Granulimonas faecalis: one gene and its partner. Each later gene encodes a partner of the first gene's protein in a complex. Links are inferred from orthologs where the notes say so. Each region holds a gene or a part of one and is shown on either strand. Other genes may lie near its edges. The genes, in order: mfd and uvrA.

Evidence for each region.
Region 2: the proteins of mfd (region 1) and uvrA are in contact, whole or in part, in a crystal structure (PDB 4DFC), measured with the Escherichia coli proteins. The link is inferred for Granulimonas faecalis from one-to-one orthologs.

Annotation. Positions count from the first base shown.
Region 1 is NZ_BQKC01000001.1:443,255-454,739, reverse strand. Bases 5,290-9,272 are described here. They hold mfd (transcription-repair coupling factor), read right to left. Parts: upstream 8,940-9,272; coding sequence 5,490-8,939; downstream 5,290-5,489. In the rest of the region: OR600_RS02065 (hypothetical protein), read right to left, coding at 114-599; OR600_RS02060 (PTS sugar transporter subunit IIB), read right to left, coding at 655-936; OR600_RS02050 (Ppx/GppA phosphatase family protein), read right to left, coding at 1,129-2,139; OR600_RS02045 (septum formation initiator family protein), read right to left, coding at 2,132-3,163; mazG (nucleoside triphosphate pyrophosphohydrolase), read right to left, coding at 3,310-5,271; OR600_RS02025 (putative endonuclease domain-containing protein), read left to right, coding at 9,306-10,298; OR600_RS02020 (MetQ/NlpA family ABC transporter substrate-binding protein), read right to left, coding at 10,374-11,207; OR600_RS02015 (methionine ABC transporter permease), read right to left, coding at 11,250-11,485. UniProt on the Escherichia coli protein: Couples transcription and DNA repair by recognizing RNA polymerase (RNAP) stalled at DNA lesions. Mediates ATP-dependent release of RNAP and its truncated transcript from the DNA, and recruitment of nucleotide excision repair machinery to the damaged site.
Region 2 is NZ_BQKC01000001.1:869,573-880,517, reverse strand. The notes cover bases 2,823-6,265. They hold uvrA (excinuclease ABC subunit UvrA), read right to left. Parts: upstream 5,918-6,265; coding sequence 3,023-5,917; downstream 2,823-3,022. Other genes in these bases: OR600_RS03985 (transporter substrate-binding domain-containing protein), read right to left, coding at 5,990-6,265; ybaK (Cys-tRNA(Pro) deacylase), read right to left, coding at 2,823-2,974. Outside these bases: OR600_RS04005 (ABC transporter substrate-binding protein), read right to left, coding at 1-136; murein biosynthesis integral membrane protein MurJ, read right to left, coding at 307-2,463; more of ybaK, read right to left, coding at 2,465-2,822; more of OR600_RS03985, read right to left, coding at 6,266-6,901; OR600_RS03980 (SDR family NAD(P)-dependent oxidoreductase), read left to right, coding at 7,161-7,907; OR600_RS03975 (Mrp/NBP35 family ATP-binding protein), read left to right, coding at 8,072-9,004; OR600_RS03970 (aminoacetone oxidase family FAD-binding enzyme), read left to right, coding at 9,006-10,271; OR600_RS03965 (NAD(P)/FAD-dependent oxidoreductase), read left to right, coding at 10,334-10,945. UniProt on the Escherichia coli protein: The UvrABC repair system catalyzes the recognition and processing of DNA lesions. UvrA is an ATPase and a DNA-binding protein. A damage recognition complex composed of 2 UvrA and 2 UvrB subunits scans DNA for abnormalities.

The DNA of each region.
Region 1 (11,485 bases):
CGGGAACACGGGTTCGAGTCCCGTTGGGGGCACCATAGGAAAACAGCAGGCCGGAGGGTGTGAACCCCTCCGGCCTGATTTTTGGTCGATGTCGTGGCGCGGCCTCGGGCGCCCTAGCCCACGAAGTAGCGGCCCACGCGGTAGAAGGTCACGGTGCCGGAGGTCTTGTTGTCGGAGAACTGCACCACCTCGACGGAGTGCTCGCCGTCGGAGAGCTGGCCGTCGGTGAGGTCCAGGGCGTGGACGCCGTTCTCCATGGGCTCGGCCAGCACCTGATCGCCATCCACGAACACGTAGGTGGTCCTGTCGACCGGGATGCCCTCGGTGACCACGGACACCTGGGCGTGGAGCTTCTGCGGGTTGACGGCCATGTGCGGGATGCCGCCATCCTCGGTGGTGCCCTCGTCGCAGGAGAAGTAGGCCGTGCCCTCCCCCACGTTGCCGTACTGGTCGTGGCCGAAGGTCGCGGGCTCCGTGGCCGTGGCGTCCTCGGTGGAGGAGGCGGCCGCGTCGTCCGCCGGCTGTGCGGCCGGCGCCCCGCCGCAGCCCGCCAGGGCCAGGGTGAGCATTCCTGCCGCGACCAGCTTGCCTACCTTCATCACGATCCTCCTCGATCGAACGCCCCGGCGGGACGACGTACCTGTCAGGGGATTACTACCCCATCAGGGCGAGGACGGCTCGCTCGGAGGCGGCCATGTTCTCACCCAGGAGGAACGGGACCCCGTTGACGTAGGGGCACTCCAGGTGCTGCGGCGCCATCATGGTGGCCACGAGGAAGTCGAACCCGGCCGAGAGGCGCGGCGCCTCGGCGATCTTGCACTGCCGGATGGTGTAGGCGCCCTCGTAACCGTGGGAGTCGAGGAACCGCTCCAGACGGGCACGGACGGCGGTGGAGGTGGCGAACCCGGACCCGCAGGCCAGGAGGATGCGCTTCATGGGCGTTCAGCTTTCATATCCAAGGCGCCCCTGGGGGCCGCCGAGAGGTTCTCGTCCCTGCGGCGCCGCCGTCGCGGCACCGAGGTGGTAGGGGCGGTGGGACTCGAACCCACACGCCGTGAAGGCCGAGGTTTTTAAGACCCCTGCGTCTACCGTTCCGCCACGCCCCCGTCCTTGAACCATCCTAATCCTTTATGGCTCCACGAGGTCGGCGAGACCCACGGTGGCGGGCAGGAAGCCCACGGGGCCCGGGGTCCCGTCGAGGGACCTCTCCACGGCCATGCAGGCCCCGGCGAGGCCGTCGAAGTCGCTCACCGTGAGCTCCCTGAAGCCGCTGGCCCTCATGAGCTCGCCCACCAGGAGCGTGCCACCCAGGATCACAGGCGCCCGGTTGGGCTGGAGACCCGGGATGCGGGCCCTCTGGGACTCGGTCATGGCGGCAAGGCGGGCGCCCAGGTCGTCCACCTCCTCCACGGTGAGGGTGGAGCCCTGGACCACCGCGCTGTCGTAGGTCTCCAAGCCCAACCCCATGGCGGACAGGGACGTCACGGTGCCGCCGGTGGCGATGAGGATGTCGGGGTGGGCCAGGGCCCCCTCCATCCAAGGCATCTGGGCCTCGAAGGCCATGCGGGTCTCGCAGCAGCAGGCCACCAAGTCGTCGCGGGAGGGCGGGTCGTTGCGCGAGAGGAACCGCTCGGTCAGGCGACGCGCCCCCAGGTCGAAGGAGTGGGTCCAGTCCACCACGAGCCCGTCGTCGGTGCGGCCGCCGCAGGTGAGCTCGGTGGAGCCGCCACCGATGTCGGCCACGGCCATGCTGTGGCAGTCGAAGGCCTGGGCGACCCCGCGGAACGCCAGGGCCCCCTCCACCGTTCCCGTGAGCACCTCGGGCGCGAGGCCGCGGGCGCGCAGGGCGTCCAGGAGCTCGTCGGCGTTGCGGGCGTCCCGGGCCGCGGAGGTGAGGAAGCACCCCACGACGTCGCAGCGGTGGTCGCGCAGGAAGGCGATGAAGCCGTCCACGGCCTCGAGCACGCGGGCGATGGCGTCGGGAGAGATGAGCCCCACGGCGTCCACTCCCTCGCCGAGGTTGCAGATGCGGCTCTCGCGCACGATGGAGAGGACCACATGGTCCTGGATGTCGGCCATGCCCACGCGGGCGGTGACGGTCCCGATGTCTATGACGCCCACACGGCGGGTCTCACTCATGGTTCTGGTCCCCCTTCTGGTAGAAGAAGAGTCGGTCGAGGGCCTGGATGTACCAAGGGTCCTCCCGGGCAAGCACGGCGGCCCGGACGTCCTCGGGAATGGGCACGGCCTCGCCCCCCTGCCCACCGGGGAGGCCGGAGACCGTTGCGGCCTCCTCGCCCTCCTTCACGTAGCCGTGGAGCCGGGCCTCGTCCTCGATGCCCTGCTCGGTGGTGAGGTCGCGGGCGCGCTTCTCCACGGCCTCGTTCTCGGCGTTTATCTCGGCGAGCACGTCCTGGATGATCTGGTTGTTGCGCTTGGCCATGTAGAGGTCCCGCACCGGCCCGTAAAGCGCCACGACGGCGACCACGACCACCGCGAGCACGGCGAGGGCGCGGCGGGACGGACGCGGGAGGCGCCCCTTGCCCGGCTGCCCGTCGGCACCTTCCTGGGGGGAGGTGCGGCCGCGGCGGGCCCGGGACGGGGAGTCGCCGCCGCGCCGGGCCGACGTCACGGCCGCCGTCAGACGCTGCGCCGCGGAGCGCGCCCCCCCGGCGACGGCCGCACCGGCCTTGGCCGCGGCGGACGCGCCCTTGGACGCCTTGGGGGTCCCCGCCGTCTTGGCGGCCTTGCCAGCCTTGGCGGTCTTGGCCTTGGCGTCTGCGGCCCCCCGGGCGCGCTGCCCGGCCCCGACGCCCCCGCGGCGGCGGGTGCGGTCGCCGCGGCCATCGGCCGCCTGGGCGCGCGCGGCGTCGCGGGCGCGGTGGAGGTCGCCCGTGGACGCCGCGGAAGAGGCGGTGCGGGCGGGGTGCGGGCGGAGCGGCGTGGGGTCGCCGGCATCGGAGGTGGCACGGGCGCGGCGGTGCGACCGGGCCCTGGTGGAGGGCGACGCCAGCTCGCCGCCGGAGGGCCTGGGGCTCACAGAGCCGTCCGGGCCCACGGCGACGTCGTCGACCTCGTAGACGGGCTCGTCGACCGCCTCCGGGGAGGCGTCGCGGCGCGCCCGCGGCCTGAAGGCGATGGTTTTGTCGTCGCGCTGGGACATGGTTCCTCATCTGCTGCGTTTGGGGTGCTCTCTTGAGGGACGCGCCCTCAGGAGAGCCATCATACACGCGTTGCCCCCGCCCCCGGAGGCGGGGGTCGGGGGCGTGCGCGGGATACCCTTGAATCCTCAGAGCCCTGCAGGGCGGCTCAGCGCTCCCCCCGCTCGCCCTCCTTGACGCGGGCCCAGAGCCCCTCCAGCTCCCCATGGGAGAGCTCCTCCAGGGGCGTCCCGGCCTCGCGGGCGGCCCGCTCCATGGCGGCCCACCGGCGGCGGAACTTGGCCGTGGAGCGACGGAGCGCCCGCTCGGCGTCCACGCCCCCCTTGCGGGCCACATTCACCAGGGCAAAGAGCACGTCGCCGAACTCCAGCTCGGCGGCCTCCCCGCCGGGCTCCTCGGCCTCGAACTCGGCGCGCTCCTCGGCCACCTTGTCCCACACGGCGTCGGCGGAGGGCCAGTCGAACCCGGCGCGCGCGGCCCGCTTGGAGACCTTCTGGCACTCCATGAGGGCGGGCAGCGAGCGCGGCACGGAGTCCAGGAGGCCCTGCTCGGCGTCCTCGCGCTCGGCGTCCTTCACCTGCTCCCAGATGGCGAGCACCTCGCCCTCGTCGGCCGCCGCGGCGTCGCCGAACACGTGGGGGTGGCGGCGCACGAGCTTCTCGTCGAGGCCGGCCACCACGTCGTCGATGGAGAACGCGCCGGCGTCGTCCGCGATCTGGGCGTGGAGCAGCACCTGCATGAGCACGTCGCCGAGCTCCTCGGCCAGATGGCGCGGGTCTCCTCCGTCGATGGCGTCCACGGCCTCGTAGGCCTCCTCCACCATGTTGCGCTGGATGGAGCCGTGGGTCTGCTCGCGGTCCCAGGGACAGCCGTCGGGCTGGCGCAGGCGCCAGATGGTGCGCACGAGGGCGTCGAATCCCGGGTGCTCCCCCGGTGCGCCCGCGCGGTCGCGGCTCTGCCCGTCGGCCGCGGTGGCGACGGCCGAGAGGCCCGTGGCCGGGTCCGTCACGGGGCCGGAGGCGATGTCGGCTCGGATGCGCACGGCCAGGGACCGGGCCATGGAGGCCGAGCCCTCGGCGTTGGGGTGCAGCCGCAGGTCGCCGAAGAGGCGGGGGTCGTGGGCCACGAGGTCGAAGCCGTCGACGAAGGAGAATCCCAGCCCGGCGCACTCGTCGCGCAGGATCTGGCCCACCCAGCCCAGGGGCTTGCCCGAGGCGGAGGCGATGGCGGCGTCGGCGCGCCACAGGGGCGACACCACGTACACGCGGGCGCAGGAGCCGTAGAGGTCGGCCACGCGCCGCAGGTAGGCGTGGATGTTCTTCCGGATGCGCCTGGCCGAGCTGATGCGTGCCCAGTCGTTGGTGCCGTAGGCCACGACCACGGCGGCGGGGGCGGCCCTCCGCAGGCGACCGGAGCCCTTGAGGGTGCCCGGGTCGAACACGTGGCCCGCCACGCCCTGGTTCACCAGGCAGAAGTCGAGGTCGCGTCCCAGGCGCACGGGCCAGGTCTCGCCGGAGCAGCCGGCGACGAAGCCCTGGGTGATGGAGTCTCCCAGGGTGAGCAGCAGCGGGCGGTCGGGCATGGGCTCCAGGCTGCCGTCCGTGCGCAGCCCTCCCACCGCCACGGCCATGATGTAGGGCAGCCACACGCGGCACTCCAGGGGAACGTGGGCCCCGTTGTCGAGGACGAACGTGAGCGTGCCCGACTCCACGGTGGCCACATGCTGGACGCCGGCGACCTCGAGGGTCACGGAGTCCACGAGCCCCGCCTCCGGGGCCAGGGAGCGGCCCTCGGCGGCGCGCACCTCGCGCACCATGTCGGCGTCGTGGGCGAGGTCGAAGACCACCTCGAGGTCCACCTGCACCTCGCTGCCGTCGGTGACGAAGGCCAGGCACACGCCCGCCGTGGAGCCGGCGCGGTGGCTGCGGCCCACCTCGGCGAGGTGGCGGAGCTGCTTGGCCGAGAAGCGCCAGGGCCGCACGTAGCCGTCGTCCTGGACCTCCGCACGCACGCACCCGCGCAGGTAGCGGCAGACCTCGGGCACGTCGGCGCCGGTCAGGGTGCGCCCCCGAGCGTCGACCACCTTGGGCTCGAGGGAGGATGAACCCATCAGCGCACCTCCCTGTCGCCGGTGGACGCCGCCTGTCGGGCGGCCCTGCGGCCGGTCGTGCCCCGGCCGGGCTGTATGGGTGCTAGCATGGCGCTCCCTTCCCGCGCTCCTGCGGGGCGCCGCGACGGGCACCCCTCGGACGGTATCAATCTTGGCACAGGCGGCGCAGGGGTCGCCCCGCGCGGGGCCCGGTACATCATTCCGGCGCCCGCAGGGGCTCACTCCCCGTCGTCGCCGCCCATGGCCTCCAGCACGGCCAGGGCGCCGGCCACCACGTCGTCGCCGGCGCGGTGCGGGTAGGCCACCTTGGCGGTCTTGGGGTACACGAGAGCCCCCTTCGCCTTGAGCTCCCGTGTGACGTCGCGGTCGGGGCTGTGGCCCAGGAACACGAACCTGCCGCCCGTGAGGGCCACCGAGGTGACGCCCAGGCGCTCGGCGCGGATGCGGATGCGCTGGCGATCCAGGAGGTTCCGCGCGGCCTCGGGCAGGTCGCCGTGCTCACGGGCGAGGTCGCTCTCCAGGCGGTCCACCTGCTCGAGCTCCGTTGCCGCCGCCACGCGGCGGTAGGCCATGACGCGCTTGTCGATCTCGGGGACGTACTCGTCGCTGAAGTAGAAGTCGGCCGAGAGGTTCACGGTCACCTCGGGAGGCTCGACGTCGCCCACCTCGCCGCGGGCCTCCGAGACGGCGGCACCCAGCATCTGCGTGAACAGGTCGAAGCCCACCTGCTGGAGGTTGCCGTGCTGCTCGGCCCCCACGAGGGAGCCGGCGCCGCGGATCTCGAGGTCGCGCATGGCCACGCGCATGCCGCTGCCCAGGTCCTGGTACTCGTTGATGGCCGTGAGGCGCTCGGTGGCCTCCTCGGTGAGGGGCTTGTCGCCGTCGAAGAGGAAGTACGCGTAGGCCTGGGTGCGCCCGCGGCCCACGCGGCCCTTGAGCTGGTAGAGCTGGGCGAGGCCCAGGCGCTGGGAGTCCTCGATGACGAGGGTGTTGGTGTGGGGGTTGTCGATGCCGCTCTCGATGATGGTGGTGGCCACGAGCACGTCGATGTCGTGCTCCTGGAAGCGCTCCATGACGTCCTCCACCTCGCGGGCGCTCATCTGGCCGTGGGCCACACCCACGCGGGCCTCGGGAGCGGCCTCGTGCACGCGCCCCACGGCCTCGTCGATGGTGGTCACGCGGTTGCTCACGTAGTACACCTGGCCGCCGCGGGCGGTCTCGGTGCGGATGGCGTCGGAGACGACGTCGGGGTCGAACTCCCCCACGTGCACCTTCACCGGCAGGCGGCCGGGGGGCGGCGTCATGATGAGGCTCATGTCGCGCACGCCCGAGAGGCTCATCTGCATGGTGCGCGGGATGGGCGTGGCCGAGAGCGTGAGCACGTCCACCTGCTCGCGCAGGTTCTTGAGCTGCTCCTTGTGCTGGACGCCGAACCGCTGCTCCTCGTCCACGATCACGAGGCCGAGGTCCTTGGGGTTGACGTCGCGCGACAGCAGCCGGTGCGTGCCGACGAGCACGTCCACCTCGCCGGCCGCGAAGCCCTCGAGGGCGCGCCGCTGCTGCGCGGCGCTGCGGAAGCGGCTGAGCACCTCCACGGTCACGCCGAACGGCGAGAAGCGCCGCTCGAACGTCTCGTAGTGCTGCTGGGCGAGGATGGTCGTGGGGCAGAGCACCATGACCTGCTTGCCGTCCTGCACGCACTTGAAGGCCGCCCGCAGGGCCACCTCGGTCTTGCCGAACCCCACGTCGCCGCAGAGCAGGCGGTCCATGGGGCGCGAGGCCTCCATGTCTGCCTTGATGTCGGCGACGGCCCTGGCCTGGTCGGGCGTGAGGGCGTAGGAGAAGCTCGCCTCCATGTCGGCCTGCTCGGAGTTGTCCGGGGCGAAGGCGTGACCTTTGACGGCCGCCCTCCTCGTGTAGAGGTCCACCAGGTCGAAGGCCAGCTTCTTGGCGTTCTTGCGGGCCTTCGCCGTGGCGCGCGACCAGTCGGCCGTGTTGAGGCGCGTGAGGCGCGGGCTGTTGCCGTCGGGCCCCACGTAGCGGGTGATGCGGTCAACCTGCTCCAGCGGCACGTAGAGCTTGTCGCCCTCGGAGTACTCGAGCAGGAAGTAGTCGCGCTCCTTGCCGGCCACCTCGCGGCGCACGATGTCGGCGAACCTCGCGATGCCGTGGGTGGCGTGGACCACGTAGTCGCCGGGCTTGAACGGGAAGGTCACCTGGGTGGGGTCCACCTGCCGGCCGCGGCCGCGCTTGGCCATGCGGGAGGTGAGGTCGCCCACCGAGAAGACCGCCAGGCGCACGGAGGGCACCACCACGCCGGCGGGCACCGGGGCGTCGAAGAACGTGACGCTCTCCCGGGGGAGCGCCTGGGCGTCGGCCTGGGCCCGCGGGTCGGTCACGGGGAGGCGGCCGGCGGCGTCGGCGGCCAGGGCCTCCGAGAAGGGCACGTGCTCGTCGCCGAAGGTGAGCTCCAGGGCCTCACGGGCGCCGCGGTCCGGCACGGCGAAGGCGATGGAGAAGCCGTCGTTCACGAGCTGGCGCACGCGGCCGAGGAGGCGCGTGTCGGAGCCGGCGATCTGGGGCTGGCGCACCTTGAGCTCCACGGGCCGCTGGGCCCCTGCCGTGGCGATGGACGAGAACGACAGCCGCTGGCGGTTGCCGAAGTCCAGCTCCCGGGCCGCCGTGTAGAGGCCGTCGAGGGTCGCGCCGGCGCCCTGGGCCGAGGAGGCGAGGTCGTCGGTGGCGCGCAGGCAGTCGTCGAAGAGAGCCCGGGGCTCGTTGAGGCACACGAGGGTCGACGGCCCCACGTGGTCGAGGGGCGTGCCGGTGGCGCCGTAGAGCTCCCGCAGGTAGAGGCCCGTGCGGGCCGTGGGGATGCGGGCCTGGATCGCCTCGAGGTCGGCCGCCACGGCGGAGGACTCCTTGGCGCGGTTGTAGAGGGCCTTCTCGGCGCGGGCCACGGTCTCGTCGGTGAGGGCGAACTCGCGGGCCGGGAGCAGCTCCACCTCCCGGAGCTCTCCGATGGTCTGGCCCGTGGAGGGGACCACGCGGCGGATGCGGTCGATCTCGTCTCCGAAGAACTCCAGGCGCACGGGGCCGGTCCCCTGGGCGGGGCAGACGTCCACGGTGTCGCCGCGGGCCGAGAAGCACCCGGGCTCCTCGGCGTCGCCGGTGTCGACGTAGCCCGAGGCCAGGAGCGCGGCGACGACGTCGGCGGGCTCCGCCTGCCGGCCGGCGCGCCACACGGTGGAGGCGTAGTAGGGGCTGCCCGCCGGCGGCACGCGGCGCATGAGCGAGCGGGCGCTGGCCACCACGACGCAGGGCTCCTCGGCCGCCAGCGCCGCCATGGCGCGGGTACGGGAGCCGAGCTGCGCCATGTCGGGGGCGATGCGCTCGTTCCAGGGGCGGTCGCGACGCTCGGGGTAGCGCATCACGTGCTCGAGGCCGAGCCAGGCCGAGAGGGCGTGGGCGGCGCGGTCGGCCGCCTCCTCGCCGGAGACCACGTAGAGGCAGGGGCGCGGGTCCGCCGCCCAGAGGGAGGCGAGCACGAGGTTGCGGCCCGACTGCGACACCGAGAGGGTGGCGTCCTCCCCCTCGCGGAGCTGCGACGCGATGGTGCGGAGCCCCTTGTCGGAAAGGAGCTGGCGGGCGATGCGGTTGATGAACATGGGCGGGGTCTCGCTTTCGCACAGCGCAAAGCGCCCTCGGACAGGCCGAGGGGCGCGGGGAGCGACGGGTTTTCGCCTAGAATGGTACCCCGAGCGACGGGGCCCGACGCCGGGCGTCCGATTCCATCCAGGCCGCGGCGCCCCTCTCCCGCAGGGCCGGAGCACCCTTCCTGCGCCTTGGGCGCCTCCGGGCAGAACCTCCGGGCGGAGCCTCCGGACGAGTGCGCGATATCAAATCGCATTCCATGCTGTTTTATGCGCATGTACCTCCAAGACAGGGCGTTTTATCCGTTTTCAAGCGTTTCTTATCCATGTTGCGTCGTTTATATCGCGCAGAGCGTTTTCGGCTACCGAGAGGAGCACCCCATGGCCCACAGGATCGTCATCGGAGGCCCCACCGCCCTCCGCATCGCGTGCGACCGCGCCTGCGCGCTGTGCATACGGCCCACCGAGGTGCGGGCCCACGACTCCCTCGACGACATCGGCTGCCACCGGCACCCGCCCCGCCACCGGGAGCTCGAGGCCATCCGCGCCGCCTGCGAGCCCTACGGAACCGTGCACCTCTACGTGCCCCGGGCCGACGCGCGCACGCGGCACCGCGGTTTCTCCTCCCACGTGTGGGGTGGCCCCGTGAGCGGGGGCTCCCTCCTCCTCTGGGAGGTGCCGGAGACCGAGCTCACGGTCTCCGTGGCGACCCCGGCCCTCGCCCTGCTCCAGACGGCCACGCTTGCGGACGACCCTCCCCTGCTCGGGGCAGCCTGCGAGCTCCTGGGCCGCTTCGCGGGAGCGGGCGGGGACAGACCGACCTCCCCGCCGTGCAGGCGCGCCGTCATGGAGGACTACCTCTCCTCGCTTCCGGAGGCCACGCCGGGGCTCAGGCGCGTCCGCAGGCTGGTGGGGCTGGCCTTTGAGAACGGGTGGTCGCCCCTCGAGGTAGCGACGGCCGGCATGCTCTCCCTGCCCCGAGATCTCGGCGGGCTGGGGCTGCCGCGGCCGCAGCTCAACCATGCGATCCACCTCCCGCCTGCCCAGGAGCGCCAGCTGGGCTACTCGCCCCTGCACGCCGATCTGGCGTGGCCCGCCGAGCATGTGGTCGTCGAGTACCAGGGAAGGCACCACTTCGGCAACCGGAACGTGGCCGAGGACGACATGAACCGGGCCAGCGTCCTGCGCCAGACGGGCTGGTGGGTGGAGCAGTGGGCCCACCGCGACCTGCGCGACCTACTCCGGCTCGACAAGGGGGCAGGCCGAGTCGCCGAGCGGCTGAGATGCCCGCTCCCCGCCCCGGACGGCGCGCTCCGCTCCCTCCAAGGACGCCTCTATGCCGGGCTCACCCGCTGGCGGGACCTCCTACTGTAGCCCCGCACAGAAGGGCGGCCGGCGCCGCTCGTGGGCGCCGGCCGCCAGAGGGGCCGTCCTTGTAAGAACCTGTTCCTAGAAGACCGTGACCACGGCGCCGTCGTAGGTGTCGTCGATGTACTTCTTGGCCGTCTCGGAGGTGAGGGCCTTCACGAGGGCCTTGGTCTTCTCGCTGTCCTGGTTACCGTCCTTCACCGCCACGATGTTGGCGTAGGCCTTGGCGGCCTCGCCCTGGTCGGACTCGGTGGCCAGCGCGTCGGAGACCTTGAGGCCGGCACCCAGCGCGTAGTTGCCGTTGATGGCGGCAATGTCAACGCTAGGCAAGTGGTGAGGCAACTGAGCGGCCTCAACTTCCTCGATCTTGAGGTTCTTGGGGTTCTCCACGATGTCCACCACGGTGGCGTTGAGGCCGGCGCCGTCCTTGAGCTTGATCAGGCCCTCCTGCTGCAGGAGGAGCAGGGCGCGGGCCTCGTTGGTGGTGTCGTTGGGCACGGCCACGGTCGCGCCGTCGGGTAGGGCGTCGAGCGAGGCGGTCTTGCCGGCATAGAGGCCGAAGGGCTCGAAGTGGATGCCCGCGGCGTTCACGAGGTGCGTGCCGTTCTCCTCGTTGAAGTCGTTGAGGTAGGTCACGTGCTGGAAGTAGTTGGCGTCCAGCTCGCCGTTCTCAAGGGCCTTGTTGGGCAGGATGTAGTCGTTGAATTCCACGACCTCGAGGGTGTAGCCGTCCTTGGCGAGCTCGTCCTTCACGGCGTTGAGGATCTGGGCGTGGGGGGTGGGGCTGGCGCCCACCTTGATGGTCTTGTCGCCGTCGGAGGAGGAGCCGGACTGGCCGCAGGCGGCGAGGCCGGCCACGCAGACGACGGCGAGGGCGACGGCGCAGAGACGCGCGGCGATCGGGTGCTTCTTCATGGGTGTCTCCTTGGGTAGCGGGCGGTGCGCCCGGTGTCTGTGTCAGCGGTGGCGCTTGTCCACCTTGGAAACCAGCTTGAGGCCGCCCTCCTGGAAGACCTGCGCGATGACGGCGAGCAGGGCCACCGTGGCGAGCATGACGTCTCCCTGGTAGCGGTAGTAGCCGTAGTTGATGGCGATGGCACCGAGCCCGCCGCCGCCCACGAAGCCCGCCATGGCCGAGTAGCCCAGGATCGTGGCCAGCGAGATGGCGGCGCCCACGAGCAGCGAGGGGCCGG
Region 2 (10,945 bases), 430 kb from region 1 along the record:
TGCCGCCGTCGGAGCCGGCGCCCGCCCCGCCTCCGGAGGCGGAGTTGCCGCATCCGGTGAGGGCCACCGCGCCGGCGGCACCGGCCACACCCATGGCCTGGACGAACCCACGACGCGAGACGTTGGAGAACTTCATGGCTATCCCCCTTGCGTAGTGCGAGAGCCGACGACGTCGAGAACCACGTCGCATCGGCGAACGCGCTGATACCTTGGACAGATGGTAGCGAACGGCCCATGAGCGGTCGGCTCGTTAGCAGAATGCAAAACCAGCTGAAACAAGGTTTTCACTTTGGGGGCCGCGACGGCCTAGGCAGCCCTGCGCGAGGCCACCCTGCCCACCATGGACCGGAGGAAGGACGCCTCGGGGAGGCGAAGCGCCATGGCACCGCCGAAGGTGACCGCGAGGGCCGGCAGGCCCGCCGCCACACAGACCAGGAGGCCCTTGGCGAGGCCCGGGCCTCCGAGGCCGGCGGGGCCGGTGAGCGCCCACACCAGGAGGGCCCCCGCGGCGCCGCCGGCGAGGCCCAGGGCCAGGGAGCGCACGGCGCAGGCGAGGAGGGCCTTGAAGCCGATGGGGCCGAGCTCTCGGCGCAGCTGGACGAAGGTGACCACGTCGACGGCGACGAAGAAGAAGAGCGACGAGAGGCCGGGCACCACGTAGCCCCAGACCGGGGTGAGGGCGAGGCAGAAGACCACCTGGACCACGCCGGCCACGACGTTGGCCACGGCGAACAGGCGCATGCGGCGCCAGGAGGAGCACACCTTCTGCAGGTACGTGCAGACCCCGTAGAATGGCAGCGAGACGGCCAGGGCCGAGAGGTAGCCGGCGATCATGGACGTCTCCTCGGCCGTGAACGACCCGGCGTTGAGGAGCTGGGAGAGCTGGGGCGAGAACACCACAAGCAGGACGGCCATGGGCACGAGGAAGAACAGGATGCGCGAGCACCCCGAGGAGATGCCGGATACGAAGCCGGGGATGTCCCGGGCGGCATAGGCGTGGGATAGCTCGGTGAACATGGCCGTGGTGACCGGCACCGCCAGGATGGCGTAGGGCAGCGTGTACCAGAGCCTGGCGTAGTAGGCCACGGCGGCGCCGGACGACGTGGCGGAGAGCACGCAGCTCGTCTGCACCGAGACGGTGGCGAAGCTCACCACCATGACAACGAGGGAGGGCACGCCGATGGAGAGGGTCTCCCTGAGGGCAGGGTCGTGCAGGTCGACGGAGAGGCGCAGCCGTATGCCGTGGCGCCTCAGGCTGGGCATCTGCATGAGCACCTGCACCGCCACGCCGAGGGGGTTGCCCACGGCCAGGGCCAGCACGGCGGCCGCGGGCTCGGTACCCACGAGCAGGGCGTACGCGGCGAAGCTCGCGGTGCAGATGATGTTGTTGAAGACCGGGGCCGCCGTGGACCAGAAGTAGTCGCGCTCGGCGTTGAGCACCCCGGAGAACACCGAGGAGAGGCCGTAGAGCACGACCTCCACCACGAAGAAGCGGAAGAAGTAGATGGCGAGTCCGTGGTCGAAGTCCTCGGTGGCGCCGAAGGACTGGGTGAGCACCACCTGGGACGCGAACACGAAACCCAGCAGGGCCACCGCCCCCATGACCACGAGCACGATGGTCACGAGGTTGGACGTGTAGGCGCTCGCCCGCTCGCGGCCCCCCTCCTCCTTGACCGAGAGGTAGACCGGAAGGAAGGCGGTGACGAGCATGCCGCCCATGACAAGCTCGTAGAGCTGGTTTGGCAGGTTGTTGGCCACGGTGTAGCAGCTGGCGAGCATGGCCCCGCCGATGGCGGCCCCCTGGCCCCAGGTGCGGAGAAACCCCGTGATGCGGCTGAGGATGACGAGCAGGCTCATCATGGCGGCGCTGCGGCCCACGGAGGCCTCGACGTCGGCCCGCGCCGCGGCGCGGGCCTCCCCCGCCTCGGCGGCCAGCGGGTCGTCGTCGAAGGAGGCCACCGGCAGCACCTCCCCCGGCTCCACCCCCACGAGGGGCGGCTCGCCGGCCAGGACGTCGGCATCCCGGGTGAGGTCCACGGAGCCGGTGTCGCCGGGAGCCAGCCCATGACGGCGGCAGGCCCTGCCGTGGAGGCCGCCCTCCTCGAGGGCCTCCATAAAGGCGGCCGTGGTGTCGGGGGCGGGCGCCGTGCGCCGCAGGTGGCCCGGCCCCTTGGGGCGGTGGGGCTGAGGCAGGAAGGGCGAGGCCGCCGGCGCCGATGGCGCCGCGGGGATGAAGGCGTCGGCCTCGAGGGGGTCGGGGACGCCGGAGGCGATGCGGCGCGAGCGATCGGCGCGCTCGGCGCGGGGGTCGGGCGTGGGGGCGGTCGCCTGGGTCTTGCGCGATGCCTCCAAGGCCGCGACGAACATCATGGTCGAGCCCGGGTCGGTCCCGGGGCCGGGGTCGGCGCGCCTCTCGGGCCGTGGGCCGGGGGCCGCCATGTGCCTCGGGCGACGTTGCGCCATCTCAGTTCCCCTCACGCGTGATGTCGGCCAGGTGCGCCCCCGTGAAGGCCACGAGGTCGGTGGGGTCGAGCACGAGCTGCAGCCCCAGGCGGCCGCCCGACACCGCGACGGAGTCGAAGAGCGTTGCCGCCTCATCGATGATAGTGGGGAACGGCCTCCTCATGCCCACAGGGGAGCACCCTCCACGAACATAGCCCGTGAGGCGCTCGATGGAAGCCACCGGCACGAGCTCGAGGCGCTTGACACCCGCGGCCGCCGCGGCCTTCTTGAGGTCCACCTCGCACGACACCGGCACGCAGCAGACCACGTGGCCGCCGGACGGCTCCTCGCAGACCAGCGTCTTGAAACAGGCGTCGGGGTCCTCCCCCAACGCCGCGGCCACGGAGTCGCCCAGGTGCCTGCCGGGGACGCCGACGCCGTGCTCGTACTCGCGGGCCTCGTAGGCGATGCCCGCGGAGTCCAGCTCGCGCATGGCGTTGGTCTTGGTCGGCCCCTTCTCGCGCCGTGCCATGGTGGCGCCCCCTCCCCGAGATCACACAAGGCACTCCGGAGGGTACCCCTAACGGGGCGTCTCCAACGAGGCGCCCTCCCCCGCCTCGAAGAGACGGGTCCGCTCGAGCACGGGGGCGAGGAAGCGCCCGGTGACGCTCGCCGGGTTCTGAGCGACCTCCTCAGGGGTGCCCTGGGCCACGACCGTGCCGCCGCCGTCCCCGCCATCGGGGCCGAGGTCGATGATGCGGTCGGCCACCTTGATGACGTCGAGGTTGTGCTCGATCACCAGCACCGTGTTGCCGGCGTCCACGAGGCGCTGCAGGACGTCGAGGAGCTGGCGGACGTCCTCGAACGAGAGGCCCGTGGTGGGCTCGTCGAGGATGTAGAACGTCTTGCCGGTCTGGCGGCGGTGGAGCTCCTTAGCGAGCTTGACGCGCTGGGCCTCGCCGCCGGACAGCGTGGTGGCGGGCTGCCCCAGGCGCACGTAGCCCAGGCCCACGTCGTAGAGGGTCTGGAGCTTGTTGCGGACCTGCGGGATGGCGCCGAAGAACGCCAGGGCCTCGGTCACCGACATGTCGAGGACGTCGCTGATGGTCTTGTCGTGGTAGGTGACCTCGAGGGTCTCGCGGTTGTAGCGCTTGCCGTGGCAGACCTCGCAGGGCACGTAGACGTCGGGCAGGAAGTTCATCTCGATCTTTATCTGCCCGTCGCCCTTGCACGCCTCGCAGCGGCCGCCGGGCACGTTGAAGGAGAAGCGCCCCGGCGAGTAGCCGCGCAGGCGGCTCTCCGGCGTGGAGGCGAAGAGGGCCCTGAGGTCGTCCCAGAGGCCGATGTAGGTGGCCGGGTTGGAGCGGGGTGTGCGGCCGATGGGGGCCTGGTCGATGTCTATGACCTTGTCGATGGCCTCCACGCCCTCGAGGGTGCCGTACTCGCCCACAGGGCGCTGGGACCGGTGCACGGCGTTGGTGAGGGCCGGGGCGAGGGTGTCGGTGACCAGGGATGACTTGCCCGAGCCCGAGACACCCGTGACCACGGTGAGCGTGCCGAACTCCACGGAGCAGGTGACGTCCTTGAGGTTGTTGTGGCGGGCGCCCGTGATGGTGAGGGCGCCCCGACCCGGGTCGCGGCGGGCCTCGGGCAGCGCGATGATGCGGCGGCCCGACAGGTAGGCGCCCGTGAGGGAGTCGGGGCAGGCCATGACCTCGGCCGGCGTGCCGGCGCACACGACCTCGCCGCCGAGCTCCCCGGCGCCGGGGCCCATGTCCACCACGTAGTCGGCCGCGCGGATGGTGTCCTCGTCGTGCTCCACCACGATGACGGTGTTGCCCTGGTCGCGCAGGCGCTCGAGGGTGTGGATGAGGCGGTCGTTGTCGCGCTGGTGGAGACCGATGGAAGGCTCGTCGAGGATGTAGAGCACGCCCATGAGACCGGCGCCGATCTGAGTCGCCAGCCGGATGCGCTGGGCCTCGCCGCCCGACAGCGTGGCGCTGGCCCGGGCCAGGGTGAGGTAGTCGAGGCCCACGTCCACCAGGAACCGCAGGCGCTCCACGATCTCGCGCACCACGCGGCCTCCGATGAACTCCTGGCGCTCGTCGAGCTGGAGGCTCCGGAAGAACTCCAAGGAGTCGCGGCAGCTCATTGAGCAGACGTCCCAGATGGACTTCCCGCCCACGGTCACGGCGAGGAACTCGGGCTTGAGCCGGGCGCCCCCGCAGGTGGAGCAGGGCTCCTCGCGGATGTACCTCTCGAGCCGCGCCTTCACCTTGTCGTTGGAGGAGTCGGTGTACTTCTCGAAGAGCACCGACCGCACGCCGGAGAAGGTGGTGAGCCAGTGGGTGTCGCGGCCGTCGCGGGTATGGTAGTCCACCCGCACCTTGGTGGACCCAAGGCCGTCGAGCAGCGCCCGGCGCACCTTGGCCGGGAGGTCCTTCCACGGGGTGGCGGGGTCCACGCCGAAATGGACCACCACGGCGCGGAAGATCTGGGGGTAGTAGTTGGAGCGCCCGAAGAAGCTCCCGAAGACCCCGTCGTCCACGGCGGCGTCGGGGTTCTCCACCAGGGCCTCGGCATCAACAACCCGGCGCATGCCCAGGCCGTCGCAGTCGGGGCAGGCGCCATAGGGGGCGTTGAACGAGAAATCCCGGGGCTGGAGGTCGTCGATGGAATGGCCGTGGACCGGGCACGAGAGGGCCAGGGAGTACTGGAGCAGCTCCCCCTGGGCGTCGGGGCCGGCCTCCCGGGGGGCGAGCACGTAGACGCCCACCTTGTCGGAGGCGATGCGGCAGGCCTGCTCCACGGCCTCGGCGATGCGGCTGCGCGAGGAGGGCCTCACCACCACACGGTCGACCACCACCTCGACGGTGTGCTTGTACTTCTTGTCGAGCTTGATGCCGTCCTCGAGCTCCATGACCTCGCCGTCCACGCGCACCCGGGAGAAGCCCTCCTTGAGCAGGTCGGCGAAGAGCTTGGCGAACTCGCCCTTGCGGCCGAGGACCACGGGGGCAAGGACGAAGGCCCGGCGGCCGTCGGCCGCCTCGATGACCTTGTCCACCACCTGGTCGGTGGTCTGCCGCTCGATGACGCGCCCGCACTCCGGGCAGTGGGCCGTACCCACCCGGGCGAACAGGAGCCTGAGGTAGTCGTAGATCTCCGTGACCGTGCCCACGGTGGACCGGGGGTTCTTGGAGGTGGTCTTCTGGTCGATGGAGACGGCCGGCGACAGGCCGTCGATGGAGTCGAGGTCGGGCTTGTCCATCTGTCCGAGGAACATGCGGGCGTAGCTGGACAGGCTCTCCACGTAGCGCCGCTGGCCCTCGGCGTAGATCGTGTCGAAGGCCAAGGAGCTCTTCCCCGAGCCGGAGAGGCCCGTGATGACCACGAGCTCGTTGCGCGGGATGGTGACGTCGATGTCTCTCAGGTTGTGCTCCCGAGCACCGCGGATGACGATCGCGTTGGATGCCACTGGGCGAACCTCCCCCTCACGTGCAGCTGTTCGATGACGGCGCCATGGCGCTCAACCGAACAATTGTACGTTTCAGACCTCGAGGAGGGTGCGGGGCGAGACCTCTTTAGCATCCCTCCACATCTGGGAGGCATCCTCGTCGGTGATGCCGGCGATGACCCGGTTGAGGCTGTCGAGGAAGGCGGTGTCGTCGTGGCGCACGGCGATGCGCAGGGACCCCTCGTCGGCCCGGGGGCACTGGGCAGGGGGGATGGGAGCCACCACAAGCTCGGGGAAGACCCCGGCGCACTGCTCGAAGCCCCGACGGTCGACCACGGTGGCGTCGATCTCGCCGGAGACCACCTTGAGGCAGGGGTAGGTGCGGGACCCGTAGGGAGGGACGTGGACCGCGCCGGGGACCTGGGATATGGCCCGGTCGAGGTCGGTGTCGGAGCGGGCGGCCATGCGGGCCCCCTCGAGGGCCTCAAGGGAGGTGGCTCCGGCGAAGCGGGAGTCGGCCCGGCACACCACGGCGAGGTCCACCGCCGCGTAGGGGTCGGAGAAGGTGATGCCGGTGTCGCGGGACCCGTTGAACACCGAGGAGACGGCGACGTCGATGTAGCCGCGCTTGAGGTAGTCGGCGAGATCGGCATGGTCGACGTCGACCATGCGGGGGCGGCAGCCGAGCCCCTCGGAGACGCGGCTGAGGAAGAAGGCGTCGAAGCCGCTGACGTTGTAGTCGCGGTTCTCCAGGGGAAGGGACCGGTCCACAGAGGGGTCCACCAGCATCTCGTAGGCGGGGTGGGCGCAGTCGATGCCCACGCGGTAGGAGGCCTGGGAGACCGCCGGGGGCTCGAGGAACCCCTCGATGCCGGAGCACCCGGCCAGGGAGGCCGTGCCAACGAGGGCGGCGGCGCCGACGATGCAGGAGCGCAGGAAGGCGCGGCGTCCCATGGGCCGCTCGAGAAGGGGCAGCCCGCCGAGGGGCCGACCGGTCTGTGTCATCGAGCCCCCTCTTCCAAACGCCGCCTCCGGGCCAGACGCTTAATTTATCCTTAAAAGCAGCCTAAACCTCCTTGAAATCGAAGTCAACGTCACCGGTTGCCTTTTTCCCTCTGGGAGCACGGATATTGGTACTTACAGGCACAGCGCGGCCGGCCCCCTGCGACCGGGCGGAGCGGGGAGGACGCGGCGCGGGCGGCCGCGTTTTGTCATACTTTCAACCGATGGCCCCGGAGCGGGGCCCTACGAGAAAGGAAGACCCATGCTTCTCGAGAACAAGGTCTGCGTCGTCACCGGGGGCACCCGCGGCATCGGCCTCGCCTGCGTGAGGGCGTTCCTCGCCGAGGGGGCCAAGGTGGCCCTCTGGGGCTCGCGCCGGGAGACCGTCGACGCCGCCCTCGCCACCCTCCGCGCCGAGGCCGGGGACGCCCCCGTCATGGGCATGGCCCCCGACCTCACCGACGCCGCAGCCGTGGCGTCGACCCTCGACGAGGTGGTGGCCGAGTGGGGCCGGCTCGACGTCATGGTCAACAACGCCGGCATCTCCCAGTCCACCCCCCTGCTCGACTACACCCCCGAGGAGTTCCAGAAGGCCATGGACCTCAACGTGACCGCCGTGTTCAACGGGTGCCAGGCGGCGGCCCGCATCATGGTGCCCCAGGGCGGCGGCTCCATCGTCAACACGAGCTCCATGGTCTCCCTCTACGGCCAGAGGTCCGGCGTGGGCTACCCCACCTCGAAGTTCGCCGTCAACGGCCTCACCAAGTCCCTCGCCCGGGAGCTCGCCCCCGCCGGGGTCCGCGTGAACGCCGTGGCGCCCGGGGTCACGGCCACCGACATGGTGGCCGCCCTGCCCGACGAGGTGGTGGCCCGCATCTCCCAGGGCATCGCCATGGGGCGCCCCGGCACGCCGGAGGAGGTGGCGGACGTCTTCTGCTTCCTGGCGAGCGACAGAGCCTCCTACGTCACCGGGACCGTGGTCTCCGTGGACGGCGGCGCCCTGTTCTAACCTTGCCCAAAGAGGGCGGCGGCGCCCCTCCCGGGCCCGGCACCCCCTCCCGGGGTGCCGGGCCTTCTTCCTCTCGGGCCCGACGGCCGGGGCCGGAAGGGGCGGGGCCCCGGACGGAAGTAGAATGGGCCGAGTGAACACACCGCGACAGTGAAGGAGGGCCCATGGCCTGCTCCAAGAAGGACGGTTCCACAGACAGGGACGGCGGCGCGCCCCAGAGGTTCGAGCAGCACCCCCTCTCGGAGGTGGCGTGCGTGGTGGGCGTGGTCTCCGGCAAGGGGGGCGTGGGCAAGTCCCTCGTCTCCTGCAGCCTCGCCGTGGAGCTCGCCCGCCGGGGCCTCAAGGTGGGAATCCTTGACGCCGACATCACCGGCCCCTCGGTCCCCCGCATGCTCGGCCTGGGCGGCCGGCACGCCACCACCATCGGCGACCTCTTCCTGCCGGCCGTGGGACCCCTCGGCATCAAGGTCATGAGCGCCAACATGCTCCTGGCCCACGAGAACGACCCCGTGCTCTGGCGCGGCCCGGTGCTGGCCGGGGCCATCCGCCAGTTCTGGAGCCAGACCTCCTGGGGCCCCATCGACGTGCTCGTGGTGGACATGCCCCCGGGGACCGGCGACGTGGCCCTCACGGTCTACCAGGCCCTCCCCGTGGACGGCACCGTCATCGTCACCACGCCCCAGGACCTCGTCTCCATGATCGTGGGCAAGGCCGTCAAGATGGCCGCCAAGATGGGCGTGGGCGTCCTCGGCCTCGTGGAGAACATGGGCTACGCCACCTGCCCCCACTGCGGCGAGCGCATCGACGTGTTCGGCCCCTCCCACCTGGAGCGGGACAGCGAGCTCGCCGGCGTGGCCGCCCTCGACCGCCTGCCCCAGGACCCGGCCCTGGCGGCAGCCTGCGACGCCGGCGACCTCGCCAGGTGCCTGCCCGCCGACTTCCTGCCGAAGACCGTGGCCCGCGTGCTCGCCCTGGGGAACGAGCCGGCCCCCGTGCCCGACGTCGCCGCCATGGACGCCCGCTACGAGGCGGCCTACGGCGCGGTGCCCCAGCCGACCGCCGAGGAGACCGTGGACATGACCCCCGAGGAGGTCTGAGGTGGCCCGCGCCGGCTCCCCCAAGGGGCGCCGCCTCCATGCCCGGGCCGTGGCCCGCAGGGAGGCCGCCTCCCAGGCCGTCCCCGACTCCTGCGGCGTCTGCGTGGTGGGGGCCGGCGCCTCCGGCCTCTGCGCCGCCCTCGCCGCCGCGCGCGAGGGGGCCGGCGCGGCGTCGGTCGTCTGCCTCGAGGCCGGCCCGCGGGCCGGCGCGCCCATCCTTGCCACGGGCAACGGGCGGTGCAACCTCTCCAACGCGGACCTCTCCCCCGAGCGCTACAACGACCCGGCCCTCGCAGGGGCCGCCATGGGCCCCACCCCCGAGAGCGACGTCCTCGACCTCTTCGGCGCCCTGGGCCTCGCTTGGGACGACGAGGAGGGCCGCATCTACCCGCGCAGCCGCGCGGCCGGCTCCGTCAGGTCGGTCCTGCTGCAGGCCGTGGCGGCCTCCGGCGCCGTCGTGGGGACCATGCGCCCCGTCACCGCCGTGGAGGCCGCGGACGGTGGGTTCCGCGTGGGTTACGAGGAACGCTTCCGCGAGGACGGCGGCACCGGCGGCTGGCGCCGGCGGACGCTCTTTTGCCGGCGCCTCGTCTGGGCCGCCGGCGGCGGCTCCCAGGACGCCCTGCGGCCCCTCGGCGTGGACGTGACGCCCACCTCCCCCGTCCTCTGCCCCGTGGCCGTGGCGCCCTCGTTCGCCGACGCCCTGGAAGGCCGCCGCGCCCGCGGCGCCGTGCGGCTCCTGCGCGGCGGGTCGCCCGTCTGGGAAGGGCGCGGAGAGGTGCTGTTCCGCAGCGGGGCGCTCTCGGGCATCGTGTCGCTCGACCTCTCGCGCCAGGCCGTGCCCGGGGACGCCGTGGAGGTGGACCTCGCCCCCGAGGCCTCCCTGGACGACGTCGCCTCGCTCGTGGGCCCCCGCTTCAGGCCCCATGGCGCCGACGGCCTGATCGACCCCGCCGTGGCCGAGGTGCTCGCCCGCGAGGCGTCCGGCTCCCACGACCCGGCCGAGGCCATGGCGTCCCTCGTGAAGGCGCTGCCCTTCTCGGTGACGGGCCTCGCCCACCCCGAGACCGCGCAGGTCACCCGAGGCGGCGTGGCCGCCTCGGCCGTGGACGGCTCCACCCTGGCCGTGCCCTCCGTGCCAGGCCTCTCGGTCTGCGGCGAGGCGCTGGACGTGGACGGCCCCTGCGGCGGGTACAACCTCGCCTTCGCGTGGCTCTCCGGCCTGAGGGCCGGCCGATGCGCCCTCTCAAGCCTGCTGCTCCCCTGAATCCACTCCCCTGAAAACATGGGAACAAGGGGAGAAACGACCACTCTGCCCGGGAAGGCCCCATGATCGAAGTCCCCAACATCTCCGTACCGCTGCGCGACCTCGAGCGTGCCGGTGACGAGATGGCCGCGGTCCGAAAGGCCGCCCAGAAACGGCTCCACGTCGCGCCCGACGCCATCGCCTCCCTCGAGATCCGCCGCCGCTCCATAGACGCGCGCCGCGGCAGGCCCATCACCGTGGTCTACACGGTGCGCTGCTTCATGCGCGGCGGCACCAACTCCGAGCGGGCGCTCCTGTCCTCCATCGGGCGCCGCGGCCGCGGGCCCAAGGTGGAGGTCGTGGAGCCCGACGGCAACCCGGTGCCGCTGGTCTCCGGCGCCCCCCTCTCGGACGGCGAGCGCCCCGTGGTGGTGGGCGCCGGCTGCGCGGGCCTCTTCTGCGCCTGGGCCCTCGCCCGCCAGGGTCTCTGCCCCGTGCTCGTGGAGCGTGGCGACGACGCCGCGCGCCGTACCGCCCTCATCGACCGGTTCGACCGCACGGGCGAGCTCGACTGCGAGTCCAACATACAGTTCGGCCTCGGCGGCGCCGGGACCTTCTCCGACGGCAAGCTCACCACGGGCACGAGGAGCCCCTACCACCGCGCCATCCTCGAGGCCCTCGTGGCCGGCGGCGCG